Regions from separate parts of the Janthinobacterium sp. 13 genome, predicted to be linked through region 2. Evidence: predicted binding sites of a transcription regulator. Region 2 holds the regulator's gene; the other holds the start of a gene.
What was found. The regulator FliA, encoded in region 2, starts transcription of late flagellar genes. The targets are predictions, from matches to a motif close to CTAAAGTTTNNNNNNNNNNNGCCGNTA.
Positions count from the first base shown of each region.

Region 1 (7,270 bases), 2.7 Mb from region 2:
AGAATTATCCGCACATCCCCCTGATCCTCGACGCGAAACGGGGCGACATCGGCGCGACAGCCACGCAATACGCGCGCGAAGCGTTCGAGCGCTACGGCGCCGATGCCGTCACCGTGAACCCGTACATGGGCGAGGATTCGCTCGATCCCTACCTGGCGTGGAAAGACCGCGGCGTGATCATCCTGTGCCGCACGTCGAACCCGGGCGGCTCGGACCTGCAATTCCTGAATACGGACGGCGAACCGCTGTACCAGCGCGTGGCGCGCCTGGTGGCCGAAAAGTGGAATAAAAACGGCCAGTGCGCGCTCGTCGTCGGCGCCACCTTCCCTGAAGAACTGGCGCAGGTGCGCGCCATCGTCGGCGACATGCCGCTGCTGGTGCCGGGCATCGGCGCCCAGGGCGGCGACATCGCCGCCACCGTCGGCGCGGGCCAGACGGCGAACGGCATGGGCATGATGATCAGCTCGTCGCGCGCCATCATCTACGCCACGCCGCAGGCGGGCGAAGACTTCGCCGACGCGGCGCGCCGCGTGGCCATTGAAACGCGCGATGCCATCAACGCGCACCGTTCGGTTTAAAAACGATATACAGTCAGCCTCACAGCGCCTAACAAAACCGTAGCGAGCGGAAGGGAGAGGTGGCCGAGAAGCGCAACCGTACTGGAGTACGGTGAGCATCGCAGGCCACCTATACCGACGCGCAGTAGGTTTGGTTAGGTGCGACTAATCGCGCTGCGGGGCAACGATCTCCGCGTAATCGTAGAGTTCTCCCAGAATTTCCTCGCCCCGCTCATCGACGGATTCCGACAGCACGTCGATTTCCGTAAACAGCATTTCGATGGTGCGGGCGCCGGCGTCGCCGTCGAACAGGCGGGCGGCGCGGTGCTGTTCCCAGCGCAGGCTTTCCGCTTCGCTCAGGGTTTGCGGGAAATTGCGGGCGCGGTAGCGGAACAGCAGTTCCTGCAGGCGTTCATCGGCAAACGAGGGGCGGGCCGTGGCCAGCTTGGCCGGCGTGTCGCGGCGCAAGGATTCGAGCAGGCGGCGGTCGTCGTTGCTGACGAAACCATTGTACAAATCCTCATCCACGTCCAGCGCGGCATTCGCGCCCGGGCGCTGGAACACTTCGGCCCAGACGGCATCCATGTTCGGCGCCGTGGCGGCGAATTGCGCGTTGACCTTCGCCGCGTCCAGATCGATGCCCCATTGCGCGGCCATGGCCGGCGACAAGGTCTTTAAATTGCCGACCAGCATGGGCGACTTGTTCAGGTGCACGCTTTTCACGGGCAGGCGCGTCATGCCTTCCGGCATGGCGTCCTTGCGCGTGAACAGGCGCGTGCGGATGGTGTCGGCGTCCAGGGTAAACAGTTCGCGCGGGTCGTAGGCGCAATCCCAGACGAGGATTTCATTTTTATTGCTCGGATGCGTGGCCAGCGGCCAGACGACGCCCAGGCAGCCCCGTTCGGCGGGGAACATGCCCGACACGTGCAGGAAGGGTTGGCGCTCGCCGGCGGCCAGGTGCATGCCCATTTCGCTGGCGACCCTGTCCTTCTTGTGCAGCGCCAGGCAGAATTCGAACAGTTTCGGCTGCTTTTCCTTGATCAGGCGTGCCAGGGCGATGGTGGCGCGCACGTCGGACAGTGCATCATGCGCCGCTTCGTGGACCAGGCCATTGGCCTTGCTCAAGTGTTCCAGTTTAAAACTGGTCTGGCCATCGTCGCGCTTCGGCCATGCGATGCCTTCCGGGCGCAGCGCGTGTGTCATGCGCACCACGTCGAGGATGTCCCAGCGGCCGCAATGGTTCTTCCATTCGCGCGCATACGGGTCGATCAGGTTGCGCCAGAACAGGAAACGCGTGACTTCATCGTCGAAACGGATGGTGTTGTAGCCCACGCCGATGGTGCCTGGCTCCGAAAAGGCCGCTTCGATGGTGGCGGCGAACTGGTGTTCGGGCACGCCCAGCTGCAGACACTGCTGCGGCGTGATGCCCGTGATCAGGCACGATTGCGGGTCGGGCAGGAAATCATTGGCAGGCTGACAATACAGCATGATGGGTTCGCCGATCTCGTTGAGGTCGGCATCCGTGCGGATGGCGGCGAACTGGGCCGGGCGGTCGCGGCGCGGCTGGGCGCCAAAGGTTTCGTAGTCGTGCCAAAGAAAGGTCTGGTTAGTCATTGATGGTCGTTGCTTGATTGGTTATCCGGGCCGCCAAAAGCGGCCGCTGCTACAGTTTTCTGAAAACCTGCCGATACTACACGAGAGGATGGTCATCATCGCGTTTCCCGCATGGTGGCATATATTGCCCGTTCAAGGAGGTCTATCGTGTCAATTCCCATCGCCGCAAGCGGCAATTCCACCCCTTCCGTGACTTCCGTCAGTACGGGCGTTGCCGGCAAGGACGATAAAGTCCAGCAAAAGGACGGCGTCAACGCTGAAATGAGCGTGAATGACCGCACCAAGCTGCAATTGAACGCTTCCATCATGCAGGCGTCGCTGAACGTGTCGATCGGTTCCGAGAACGAGCCGCTGGCGCTGCTGTACAAGACGGCCATCACCAACATCAATGAAGCGCTGAAGGGCCAGTACGGCGAGGACGCGATCCAGAACGCGGCCTCGCAGGATAACAGCGCCGAAGCGACGGCGAACCGCATTGTATCGCTGTCGACGGGATTTTTTGATGCTTTCAAGAAACAGAATCCCGGCCTGGACGACGATACGGCCTTGACCAAGTTCATGGACACCATCAGCGGCGGCATGGAAAAAGGCTTCAAGGAAGCGCGCGACATCCTGGGCGGCTTGAAAGTGCTGAATGGCGACATCGCCGGCAATATCGACAAGACGTACGAGCTGGTGCAAAAGGGCTATGCCGACTTCATCGCCGCGCACAGCAGCAAGAAGGATGATGCCGCCAAGCCGGATGCTGGCAAGCCGGCCGACAGCAAGGCTGCCTGAACTACAGCATGACCCTGTTGCGGCCCGATGCTTTGGCGCGATAGAGCGCCGCGTCGGCTGCGGCGATCAGCGCATGGTCGTCCTGTTCGGCCGCCAGGCTGGCCACGCCGAAGGAACCCGTGATGTGCGGCAAGGCGCTGCGCATGTCGGCGAAGATGACGGCGAGCTGCATGCGCTCGCACAAGCGCTCGGCCACCCGCAAGGCCACGTGTTCGTTGGTATCGGGCAAGATCACCATCATTTCCTCGCCACCGTAGCGCACGGCAAAATCCGTGGGCCGCAGGGCTGCGCCCAGCACTTGCGCGGCGATGCGCAGTGCCTGGTCGCCCGCCTGGTGGCCGTGCGTGTCGTTGAAGCGCTTGAAATGGTCGAGGTCTATCATCACCAGCGACAGCGGCGAGCCGCTGGCGTGGGCCGTGACGATCATGTTGGGCAGTAAATCCGTCAGCCAGGCGCGGTTGTACAAGCCCGTCAGGCTGTCGACCATCGACAGCTGGCGGTAGAATTCGCCCAGTTTTTGGCGCCGGCGCAGCAGGGCATTGGCGGCGCGGATGCGGAAGGACAGCAGCCGCAGCAGGTTGCGCGCCAGGCCGTTCGACTGTTCGATCAATTCCCAGACGATGGCCGCGTCGATCACCAGCAAATCGGTTTCTTCCAGGGCGGAAATGGCGGCCAGGTTGCTCGCTTCATCGAGCACCGATTGTTCGCCCACGCTTTCGCCGGGCAAGACCTTGCTGACGGTGCCGTCATCCATGCCCGTGTGGGTGTCGGCGGCCACGGCCAGCGAGCCGCGCAGGACGATGTACAGGCTGGCGCCTTGCGTGTCGGCAATGGCTTCGCCCGCTTCCAGGCGCATCACGGGGCAGGGCGCCAGCATGGCGGCCGTCTGGCTATCCGCCCCATCGCGAAATAGCTGTAAATCGCCGATGTTGCAGCCTGAAGCGCCGAAGTTGCCGATCTGTTCCACAATCACACTTTCAAAAAGCCGGCGCGCGAGCAGGGGGCCGGTAGCTTCATGATAGCGTAAAGCGGCCTTGGCTGTAACGCCAAAGGCTTGCTTGAGGTCACTTACTGTGAGAAATACGACAATTATTTCATTGCCGCGTCAATACGCAGGAATGCTTGCGGTTTTGTTATGGATGTTGCCGCGCGCGAAAGGCGGGCCGGATGTGCAAAGGCAGCCTTGAACGGCTGCCTCAGTCTCTGGAAATCCTGCGGGTGGGGATTACTCGGCGGTTTCTTCCGCTTCGGCCGTATCGATCACGGCATTCTTGCCGGTGGCGTGGCGCTTGCTGTCTTGCAGGCGGCCCAGGGCGCTATCGATGGCGCGTTTCAGTTTGTCGGTGGCGCCGGCAACGGATTGATGCACGGTGGCGTTCTGTTCGGTCACGGCGATCGGTTGATAGCCAGCAACGCGTGCTTCCATGACGCAGCGGATATCGTCGGCGCCGCCTTTCGGGCCATTCGTGTCGCTGATGTGGACTTCGATGCGGGTCAGGTTGTCGCGGAAGCGGTTCAGTGCGCTTTCAAGTACGGATTGCACATGTTCGTTCAGTCCAGCGGTGTTGGCGATGGTGCTGTCGGTATGAATATTGATTTGCATATGCTTACTCCTGTCAATTCAAAAAAAACCCATCTCAGGCGCCTTGCATGGCAGTGGTCAAACCCGCTGCCGGGGCGCGTCGGCGCCTGGTTCTTGCCTCATGCACTTGATCCCTGTGCATGACTTATCTTACTCCTCTTTCCAGTATTTCAAGAGGGTGCGCACGATTAAGATGAGCTTAACCCTTCAGCCAGGTCAAGTTTCCACTACGAAATTATTTACCCTCAGCCATTGATGAGACCGGCCGCGATATTGATCGACAGTCCCAGCACGACCAGGTTGAAGAAAAAGCTCAGCACGGATTGTCCCAGCACGATTTGCCGCATCATGCGCGTCTGCACGGAAACGTCCGACGTTTGCACGGCGACGGCGATGGTGAAGGCGAAATACAGGAAATCCCAGTAATCGGGGCTTTGCTCGTCGTCGGGAAACTTCAGGGGGCGCAGCGCGGGATCGGCCTGGTAGTACAGGTGGGCGTAATGAAAGCAGAACAGGGTGCCGACGAGGAACCAGGAACCGACCAGGGTGAGGATCGTCAGGCCGTAATGCAGCGCGCGCTCGTCCGGCGCCATGTCTTTCATCGAGGACAGCTGCGAAACGATGGCCACCAGGCTCATCACGGATGCGACGGACAGGGCCGACAGGACGGTTGCCGCCCGCTCATCCTGGCGCGCCGCCATGGCTTTGACCTTGTGGTGGTTGGCGCGCATCATCATCCAGGCCATCGTCGCCAGGTAGAACCAGACGGCGACATTCCACGCCGTCAGCAAACGCGTCATCTGTTGCCAGGATGCGGGCAGCAGCAGGCCGGCCGCCACGCCGATGGCCGTAGCCATGCTCAGGTGGGGGCGGCTGCGGATGAAGCCGTGGAATGGAAGCGTGATTTTCATGGTGCGGATTCGTCAGTGGGGATAGCGCATCTTAGACCTTATGCGCTTGTCGCGGTGGCCGTCCTGGCGGCCGCTTCCTTCTCGTGGTGGGGGAAGCGGTCCATGCGCGACAGTACGGGGAACAGCACGGCCCAGATACCCGTCACGGCCAGGGTGGCGGCGCCGCCGAAGAGCACGGCGCGCACGAGGCCGAACCAGCCGGCCGTCAAGCCCGATTCGAATTCGCCCAGCTCGTTCGAGGCGCCGATGAAGACGGCGTTCACGGCGCTGACCCGGCCGCGGATCTCGTCCGGCGTCTCGAACTGCACCAGCAGGTGGCGGATGTAGACGCTGACCATGTCGCCGGCGCCCATCAGGAACAGCGCCGTCAGGGCCAGCGGGAAATAGCTGGTGCTGCCCAGCACCAGGGTGCCCAGGCCGAAGACGGCCACGCCGCCGAACATCCACGCGCCCACGCGGCGCGTGATGGGAAACATGGCCAGCGCGATCGAGCACAGGGCGGCGCCGGCGCCCGGCGCCGTGCGCAGCAAGCCCAGGCCGCTGGGTCCGGCATGCAGCACGTCATGCGCGAGCGCCGGCAGCAGGGCCGTGGCGCCGCCGAACAGCACGGCAAACAGGTCGAGCGAAATGGCGCCCAGCACGATGGGCTTCGACCAGACGAAGCGCAAGCCTTCGAGCAGGGTATGCCAGCTGACGGGTTCGCGTTTCACCACTTGCGGCGCCGGGGTGGTGGCGCGCATCAGCAGGACGGACACGACCAGCAGCGCGGACGAGATCAGATACACGACCTTGGGGCCGAAGTAGTACAGCAAGCCGCCCAGGGTGGGGCCGAGGATGATGGCCACGTGCGAACTGGACGAGCTGAGCGCGACGGCGCGGCTGAAGTGTTGCGTGGGCACCATGTTGACCAGCACGGCTTGCGTGGCCGGCATCATGAAGGCGCGCGCGCTGCCGAACAGCACCAGCACGGCAAACACGGGCCAGACGATGGAAATATTGCTTAACGTAAACGCCAGCAGGGCCAGCGCGCACGCCAGTTGCGCCGCCAGGCACCACGCGATGATGTTGCGGCGGTTGTAGCGGTCGGCCACGTGGCCGGCCGGCAAGATGAGCACGAGGAAGGGGGCGAATTGCGCCAGGCCGATCAGGCCCAGGTCGAACAGGCTGCCCGTGATCTGGTACACCTGCCAGCCGATGGCCACGCTTTGCATCTGCACGGCCACCGTGCCCAGCACGCGGGCGGAAAGATAACAGGCGAAGTTGCGGTGACGCAGGATACTGAAGCCGTTGCCGGCAGAGGCGAGAGACATGAAATTTCCAGGAAACAGCGGGGTGGAGCGGCAGCGGATGCCGCGCCAGCAGCACCCCGCTGTCTGGATGCTTACTTGGCCAGGTCGGCTTCCGTGGTGAAGGCGTCCGCGTAAAACTCGTCGGCCGGCAATTGACACAATTGCACGAAATCGCGGTTGGCCGACTCGACGACGATCGGTGCGCCGCAGGCATACACTTGATACGCGGACATGTCCGGCAAGTCCGCGATGACGGCCTGGTGCACGAAGCCCGTGCGGCCTTGCCACGCGTCTTCCGGCAGCGCGTCCGACACGACGGGCACATAGGTGAACTGCGGCAAGTCGGCGGCCCACTGGCGGCACAGGGCGTCCATGTACAGGTCGTGCGGCCGGCGGCCGCCCCAGTACAGGGTGATCGGACGCGGCGACTGCTCGTTGATCATGTGCTCGACGATGGCTTTCAAGGGGGCAAAGCCCGTGCCCGAGGCCAGCAGCACGACGGGCTTGTCGGAATCTTCGCGCAGGAAGAAGGTGCCCATC
Region 1 covers NZ_PEEQ01000001.1:1,772,668-1,779,937, reverse strand. The annotation lists gene pyrF (orotidine-5'-phosphate decarboxylase) at 1-578, shown strand, start outside; gene sbcB (exodeoxyribonuclease I) at 723-2,171, opposite strand; gene CLU94_RS07845 (DUF5610 domain-containing protein) at 2,319-2,948, shown strand; gene CLU94_RS07840 (GGDEF domain-containing protein) at 2,950-3,915, opposite strand; gene CLU94_RS07835 (HPF/RaiA family ribosome-associated protein) at 4,174-4,551, opposite strand; gene CLU94_RS07830 (DUF1345 domain-containing protein) at 4,776-5,441, opposite strand; gene CLU94_RS07825 (MFS transporter) at 5,480-6,751, opposite strand; gene CLU94_RS07820 (CDP-6-deoxy-delta-3,4-glucoseen reductase) at 6,823-7,270, opposite strand, start outside.
Region 1: the regulator FliA is predicted to act here: its motif matches at 2,221-2,247, upstream of CLU94_RS07845 (DUF5610 domain-containing protein).

Region 2 (7,270 bases):
GCCTTTCTTTCTCAAATGAAATGCAGTCGTCGAGCAGATTGTAGGCCGCATACGCGTCTTCCGGCTTGCCGCTGGCCGCCAGGCGCGCGAGCTGCTGCGCCAGGGTGACGGGCATCGGCGCGGCATCGGCGACCGGGCTGGCATCGATATTCAGATACGATTCCAGGCTGCGTCCCGCCGGCGCGCCAGGGGCGGAGACGGCGGCAGCGTCCGGCGCGCCGCTCTCGGGAGCGGGCCAGTACACGAGCGCCAGCGCTGCCGCGATGGCGGCGGCGATGGCCATGCCGGTGAATTTGACGTTCATGGTGAGGAAGCGCGTGGATGGGAAACGCACGTTACCACAGGCGCGCGGCAGCGGGCCGCACGCCTCCGCACGCTCAGCCGCCGGCCTTTTTCGGCTGGTGGCCCAGCTTGACCAGCGCAGCCAGGATGGCGTCGACATGGTCGCCCTGCACTTCGATCACGCCATCCTTGACGGTGCCGCCCGAGCCGCACTGCGTGCGCAACTGCTTGCCCAGCAGGGCCAGTGCGATGGCGTCCAGCGGCAAGCCCTTGACCACGGTGACGCTCTTGCCGCCTCGGCCCTTGGTCTGGCGCGAGACGCGCACCACGCCATCGCCCGCAGGCGCCGCCTTCGCTTGCGCCTTGCACGCGCAATGCGCCAGCGGCTGGCGGCAGGCGGGACACATGCGGCCCGTTTCAGTGGAATAGACGAGACCGCCCAGGGAGCTGCTTTTCATGAGGGAACGATAAAAGAGGAAGAAAGCGCGATTGTACCAAGCGGCAGCCCGCAGTTGACGAGCGTCAATTGGCCGGCGCAGGCGCCACGGGCGCCGTCGGCACTTCCGTCACCGTTTCGGGGATGCCCGACAAAATCGTCACGGCGACCCGGCGGTTGCGCGCGCGCCCTTCCGGCGTGGCGTTCGGCGCCACGGGGATATTGTCCGCGTGGCCGACGGCCGTCAGGCGCGACGCCTTGACGCCGCTGGCGATGAACAGGCGCACCACGGCGCTGGCGCGCGCGGCCGACAATTCCCAGTTCGAGGCAAAGGTCGAATTGCTGATCGGCTGCACATCCGTATGTCCTTCCACCTGCACGTCGTGCGTGTCGTCCTTGAGCAGCACGGCCACGGCGCGCAAGGCCTGGTCCGACTCCGCCGTCAAGCCCGCCGCGCCCGGGTCGAACAGCACGCTGGCATTGATTTCCACGCTCACGCCGCGGCTCGTCTGCGTGACCCGCACCTTGCCTTCCTTGACCAGCGGCGCCAGGGTCGACGTCAGGTCCTGCGCCAGGCGCGTCATGTGTTCGCGCTCGCGGCGGATGGCTTCCGTGCGGCGTTTCAGGGCGGGGTTCGGCAACGGAATCGCTTGCGGCGCTTCCATGATGATGGGCGGCGCGCCCTTTTCCAGGCTGAAGGCCTGGCCGATGGCGTTCTGGAAGACGCGGTATTTGCCTTCGTTGACTTGCGAAATCGCATACATGACGACGAAGAAGGCGAACAGCAGGGTGATGAAGTCGGCGTACGAGATCAGCCAGCGGTCCTGGTTGTCCGGTTCCTCGTCATACTTCCTGCGCGCGCGCCGCATCATGGTCAATGCTCGTGCAAGAGGCTGGACACGCGCTCTTCGATGATGCGCGTGTGGTCGCCCGTGGCGATGTCGTACAGCACGGCGGCCGTGATTTCATATTGCACCACGCGGCGCGAAACGATGGCCTTGAGTTTATTGGCCACCGGCAGGAACAGCAGATTGGCCAGTCCGACGCCATAGATGGTCGACACGAAAGCCACGGCGATGCCGCCGCCCAGCTTGCTGGGGTCGGTGAGGTTTTCCATCACGTGGATCAAGCCCAGCACGGCGCCCAGGATGCCGATGGTGGGCGAATAGCCGGCCGCCGATTCCCACACCTTGACGGCCTGGCGCTCGGCCATTTCGTAGGCGGAGATTTCCACGTCGAGCAGCTGGCGCAGCTTGTCGGGCGCGATGCCGTCGACGATCATGCGCAAACCCTTGGCGTTGAAGCGGTCGGCCGTGTTTTCCATCAGCCGTTCGAGCGCCAGCGGGCCGTCGCGGCGCGCCGTCAGGCTCCATTGCCCGATGTCGCGCGCCAGCGCGGCGCGCGTGTCCGACGGCGGCAGGAACACCCAGCGCAGCATTTCCAGGCCGCGCACAAAAGTGCGCAGCCGCGTCTGCAGCAGCACGGCGCCGAAGGTGCCGACGATGACGATGGCAAAGGCGGCCGGCTGCAGCAGGGAGGCCATCTTGCCGCCTTCCAGTGCCTGGCCGACCAGCAGGCCCGCCAGCGCCAGCGCCAGCCCGATTACGCTGGACCAGTCCACGCCAGCTCCCTCAAGGTTGCGCGCAGGCGCGCGACGGCCTGGGTATGCAGCTGCGAGACGCGCGATTCGGATACGCCCATCACCGCGCCGATCTCCTTCAGGTTCAGCTCTTCTTCGTAATACAGGCCCATGAGTATTTTCTCGCGTGGCGGCAGCGCGTCGATGGCATCGATCACGGATTGCCGGAAATCGGTATCGAGCAGGGAACGCAAGGGATCGCTGTCCTCGTCCACGCAGTGGCGGTCGAGGAAGCTGTCATTGCCGTCCGGGTCATGAAAGTCTTCGTAGTACACGAGCTGGTGGCCGCCGCCGTCGCCCAGCATTTCCTGGTAGTCGGCCAGCGACATTTTCAGCAGCTTCGCCACTTCCGACTCCGTCGGCGGATGGCCGAGGCGCTGCTGCAGGGTGCTCATCGCCTCTTCGATCTTGCGCATGTTCTGGCGCATGCTGCGCGGCAGCCAGTCGCTGGTGCGCAATTCGTCGAGCATGGCGCCGCGGATGCGCAGCACGGCATACGTCTCGAACTGCGCGCCATGCGTCTCTTCATAGCGCGTAATGGCATCGAGCAGGCCGATCATGCCGGCCTGGATCAGGTCATCGACCTCGACCGAAGGCGGCAATTTCGCCTTCATATGGTGCGCCAGACGCTTCACCAGCGGAATGTGCTCCGTCAGCAAATAGTCCTTGTTCGATTTCCCTTTGACCGTGTACATAGGCTGCTTATTGTTTTCTCATCTTATCTGGTGCTGCGGTTCGATTCAGGCGCTGAACTGGTGCGGGCTCCCCGTCTGGTACAAGGTGCCGCCAAGCACCGGCGCCGCCGAACGGGCCAGCCGCTCGGCCAGTCCGCGAAACGCCACCGACGCTCCCGCCAGCGGAAACGCGTCGACCACGCTGCGGCCCAGCCGCGCCGCGCGGTGCAGATACTCGTCGGCAGGCACGGACCCCATCGAAGTCAGCTTCACGGCCAGGTAGCGGCTCGCCGCCTGCGCCATATTATCGTATACCACTTTTGCTTCGGATTCGGAAGCGCCGGTGACGAGAATGCCGAACGGACGGCGTCCCAGTTCCTGGCTCAGGCGCTTGATCAGGCAGTACGCCGCCTTGATCGAGGTGGCGCTGGTCGAGACTTGCACGACGATATCCGACGATGCCATCAGCGGCACGGGGAAGCAGGCGCCCTCGTCCGCCACGACGCCGTCGACCAGCACGATGCCGCTCTGGCGCGCCAGCACCTCGAACGTCTTGCCCAGGCGGCGCAGTTCATCCTCGCCCGCATAGTCCATGCTGTCCATCAAATGGTTGCGCGCGCCCAGGCTGGCCACGCCGAAGCCTTGCGGCACCTGGTGGATGACCTGGTTCAAGCCGCACTGCTGGCGCGCCACGTCGCGCAGGCTGGCGCCGTGCGCCAGTCCCAGGCGCGATGCCACGCCATCGCTGCCGCCGCTGGCGTCGAGCAGCAGCACGTCATTGCCGCCGTAGACGAGCGACGCGCCCAGGTTGACCAGCATGGCGCCCTTGTCGTCCTGCGGCGTGGCCGAGAGGAACGTCATGACGCGCGGCTGCGGGCCGGCCAGCATGCGGCGCAAGCCTTCGGCCTGGTCGAAATCGAAATTAGCCAAGGTGCACCCCGCGCGCTTCATTGTTGCGGGCAGCCGCCTGCGCCATCAGCAGCGGCAGTTCGGCGTCGGAAAACTGCGTCGCCGCCGCATCGCGCTTGAGCTTGAAGGCACGGTCGATCAGGTAGCCGCGGTCGGCCAGGTACAGGTCTTCCGGCACGCGCTGGCCGTTCGACACATAAAACAGGTTCAGCTTCTGGCGGATCACCACGTCGAGCACATTGCCGATCGAGGCCGCTTCATCGAGCTTGGTCATGATGCAGCCGGCCAGGCCGCTGCCCTGATACGCGCGCACCACTTCGTTCAACGTTTCCTGCGTGGCCGTGGAGTTCAGGCACAGCAGGCGCTTCACGTCGGCGCCGGCGCCCGACAGCATGGCCACCTGTTCCGTCACCATCTGGTCGCGCTGGCTCACGCCCACCGTATCGATCAGTACCGTATGCTTGTTCTTCAATTCTTTCAGGGCGATGCGCAAGTCCGCCTCGTCCTTCACGGAATGCACCATCACGCCGAGGATCTTGCCGTAGATGCGCAACTGTTCATGCGCGCCGATACGGTAGGCATCCGTGGTGATCAGCGCCAGCTTTTCCGGGCCGTGGCGCATCACGCAGCGGGCCGCCAGCTTGGCCGTGCTGGTGGTCTTGCCGACGCCCGTCGGGCCCACCAGGGCAAACACGCCGCCCTGCTCCAGCATGGCGTCTTCATTGGCCACAGTATTCAGGTTACGGCTCAGGACCGTCTTGATCCAGCGCATGCTTTGCGCGCCGTCGAGGCCGGCCGGCAGCTTGTCGATCAGGTAGCGCGCCAGGCTGGCCGAGAAACCGGCCGCCAGCATTTCGCGCAGCACGACGGCTTTTTGCGGCTCGCGCTGCTGCGTCGAACCCCACGAGATTTCCGCCAGCTGGGTTTCCATCATGCCGCGCATGGCGCGGATTTCATTCATCATGCCGCTCATCTCGGCGGCGGCGTTTTCCTTGACGTGCGCCAGCGCGCTGGCCATCATCTGCTGCATGCGGGCCATGTCCACTGGCTCGGAGGCAGCCTGGCGCGGCGCGGCAGGACGTGGCGCAGCCGGGCGCTGGGCCGGGGCGGCCGGACGCTGCGGCGTGGCGAACTGGGTCTGCAACTGGGGACGGGGCTGGGCCATTTCGGAGGCGGCCGGCGGCGAGGCCAGCGAAGCGGCGTCGTCATTGGCCAGCGCGAGGATTTCCACCACGCCATCGGCCTGGCGGTTCGACAGGATCACGGCATCGGGGCCCAGCGCTTCGCGCACCTTGCGCAGCGCATCGCGCGACGAGGCGCCCGTAAATTTCTTCACATTCATGACCGGCCTCCCAGGGCGGGGGTGGCGCAATATTGGCTGAACTGTGTGACCATCGTCGACTCCTGTTGCTTGAGTGCTGTCTTCCACATGGACACAGATCACCCGGACAGTTTCCATTATTAGCGATGCTTGCAGGAAATGATCGAAGGAACAGGACGGGAAAGTACCCGTTATTCAGTTTGCCGAGAGGAAATTGATGTTTATTTGACCAAAGACAAGGGCTGGGGTCAGACCCGGCGGGTCTGACCCCGGTACTAATGCTGCCAACTATTGTGCCCCCACCAGCGCCGTGACGCGGATGGTCTTGGTTTCCGGCACTTCCGCATGCGACAGCACTTTGAGCTGCGGCAAGGCGCGGCGCAGGAAACGCGACAGCAAGGCGCGCAGCGGCGCCGGCACCAGCAGCACGGGCGTCAGGCCCAGCGCTTCCTGTTGCTGGGCAGCCAGGCCCGCCTGGTGCGCGATGGTGTCGGCCAGGCCAGGCTCGATGCCGGCGCCGTCGCCGCCATTGCCCATCGCCTGCATCAGCAGCCGCTCCAGGCGGCTGTCGAGGGTCATCACGGACAGTTCGGCCGAGCCGGGGAACAATTGCTGCACGATGGCGCGGCCCAGGGCCACGCGCACCAGCGCCGTCAGGTCGTTCGGGTCTTGCGTGCTGACCGTATGCTCGGCCAGGGTTTCGATGATGGTGCGCATGTCGCGGATGTGCACGCCCTCGGCCAGCAGGTTCTGCAGCACCTTTTGCAAGGTCGACAAGGACAGCATCTTCGGCACCAGGTCTTCCACCAGGCGCGGCGACTCCTTGCCCAGGTGGTCGAGCAGCGATTGCACTTCCGCGCGGCCCAGCAGCTCGGAAGCGTGCGAGGTGATCAGGTGGTTCAAGTGCGTGGCCACCACCGTCCCCGCGTCGACCACCGTATAGCCCATCGATTGGGCCTGGTCGCGCAGGCTGGCGTCGATCCAGGTGGCGGGCAGGCCGAAGGCGGGGTCGTTCGTGGCCAGGCCGGGCAAGGTGCCGCTGGCCATGCCGGGATTAATCGCCAGGAACTGGCCATTGAACGCTTCGCCCACGCCCACTTCCACGCCCTTCAGGGTGATGCGGTAGGCGGACGGTTTCAATTCCAGGTTGTCGCGGATATGCACGGGCGGCGCCAGGAAACCCACCTCCTGGGCAAATTTCTTGCGGATGCCCTTGATGCGTTTGAGCAATTCGCCGCCCTGCGTCTTGTCGACCAGGGGGATCAAGCGGTAGCCCACTTCCAGGCCCAGGGTATCGACGGGCATGATGTCTTGCCAGCTGGCTTCTTCCTGCTCGGGCGCCACGGTCGCTTGCGGCACTTCGGCCGGCTTTTCGGCCGCCGCTTTTTCCTGCGTGCGTTTCTTGCTGATCAGATAGGCGGAGCCGGCCAGCAGGGACGCCAGCAGGATGAAGACCATGTTCGGCATGCCGGGAATCAAGCCCATGCCGCCGATGATGCCGGCGGTAATATATAACACTTGCGGTTTCGCAAACAATTGCCCCACCAGCTGGGTGCCGATGTCCTGTTCGCTGGCCACGCGCGAGACGACGATACCGGCCGCCGTGGAAATGATCAGCGAAGGAATCTGCGCCACCAGGCCGTCACCGATGGCCAGCAAGGTGTAGTTCTTGAGCGCATCGGCAAAGCCCATGTCGTGCTGCAGCAAGCCCACCAGCAAGCCGCCGACGATATTGATGACGGTGACCATGATGCCGGCGATGGCGTCGCCGCGCACGTATTTGCTGGCACCGTCCATGGCGCCATAGAATTCCGCTTCCTGCGCCACTTCCGTGCGGCGGCGGCGCGCCTCGTCTTCGCCGATCAGGCCGGCGTTCAGGTCGGCATCGATGGCCATCTGTTTACCAGGCATGGCGTCCAGCGCGAAACGGGCGCCCACCTCGGCGATACGGCCCGCACCCTTGGTCACCACCGTAAAGTTGATGATCGTCAAAATGATAAACACGACGA
Region 2 covers NZ_PEEQ01000001.1:4,452,336-4,459,605, reverse strand. The annotation lists gene CLU94_RS19560 (hypothetical protein) at 1-334, opposite strand, end outside; gene CLU94_RS19555 (translation initiation factor Sui1) at 378-740, opposite strand; gene motD (flagellar motor protein MotD) at 805-1,587, opposite strand; gene CLU94_RS19545 (flagellar motor protein) at 1,593-2,339, opposite strand; gene CLU94_RS19540 (RNA polymerase sigma factor FliA) at 2,321-3,052, opposite strand; gene CLU94_RS19535 (MinD/ParA family ATP-binding protein) at 3,098-3,961, opposite strand; gene flhF (flagellar biosynthesis protein FlhF) at 3,954-5,282, opposite strand; gene flhA (flagellar biosynthesis protein FlhA) at 5,550-7,270, opposite strand, start outside.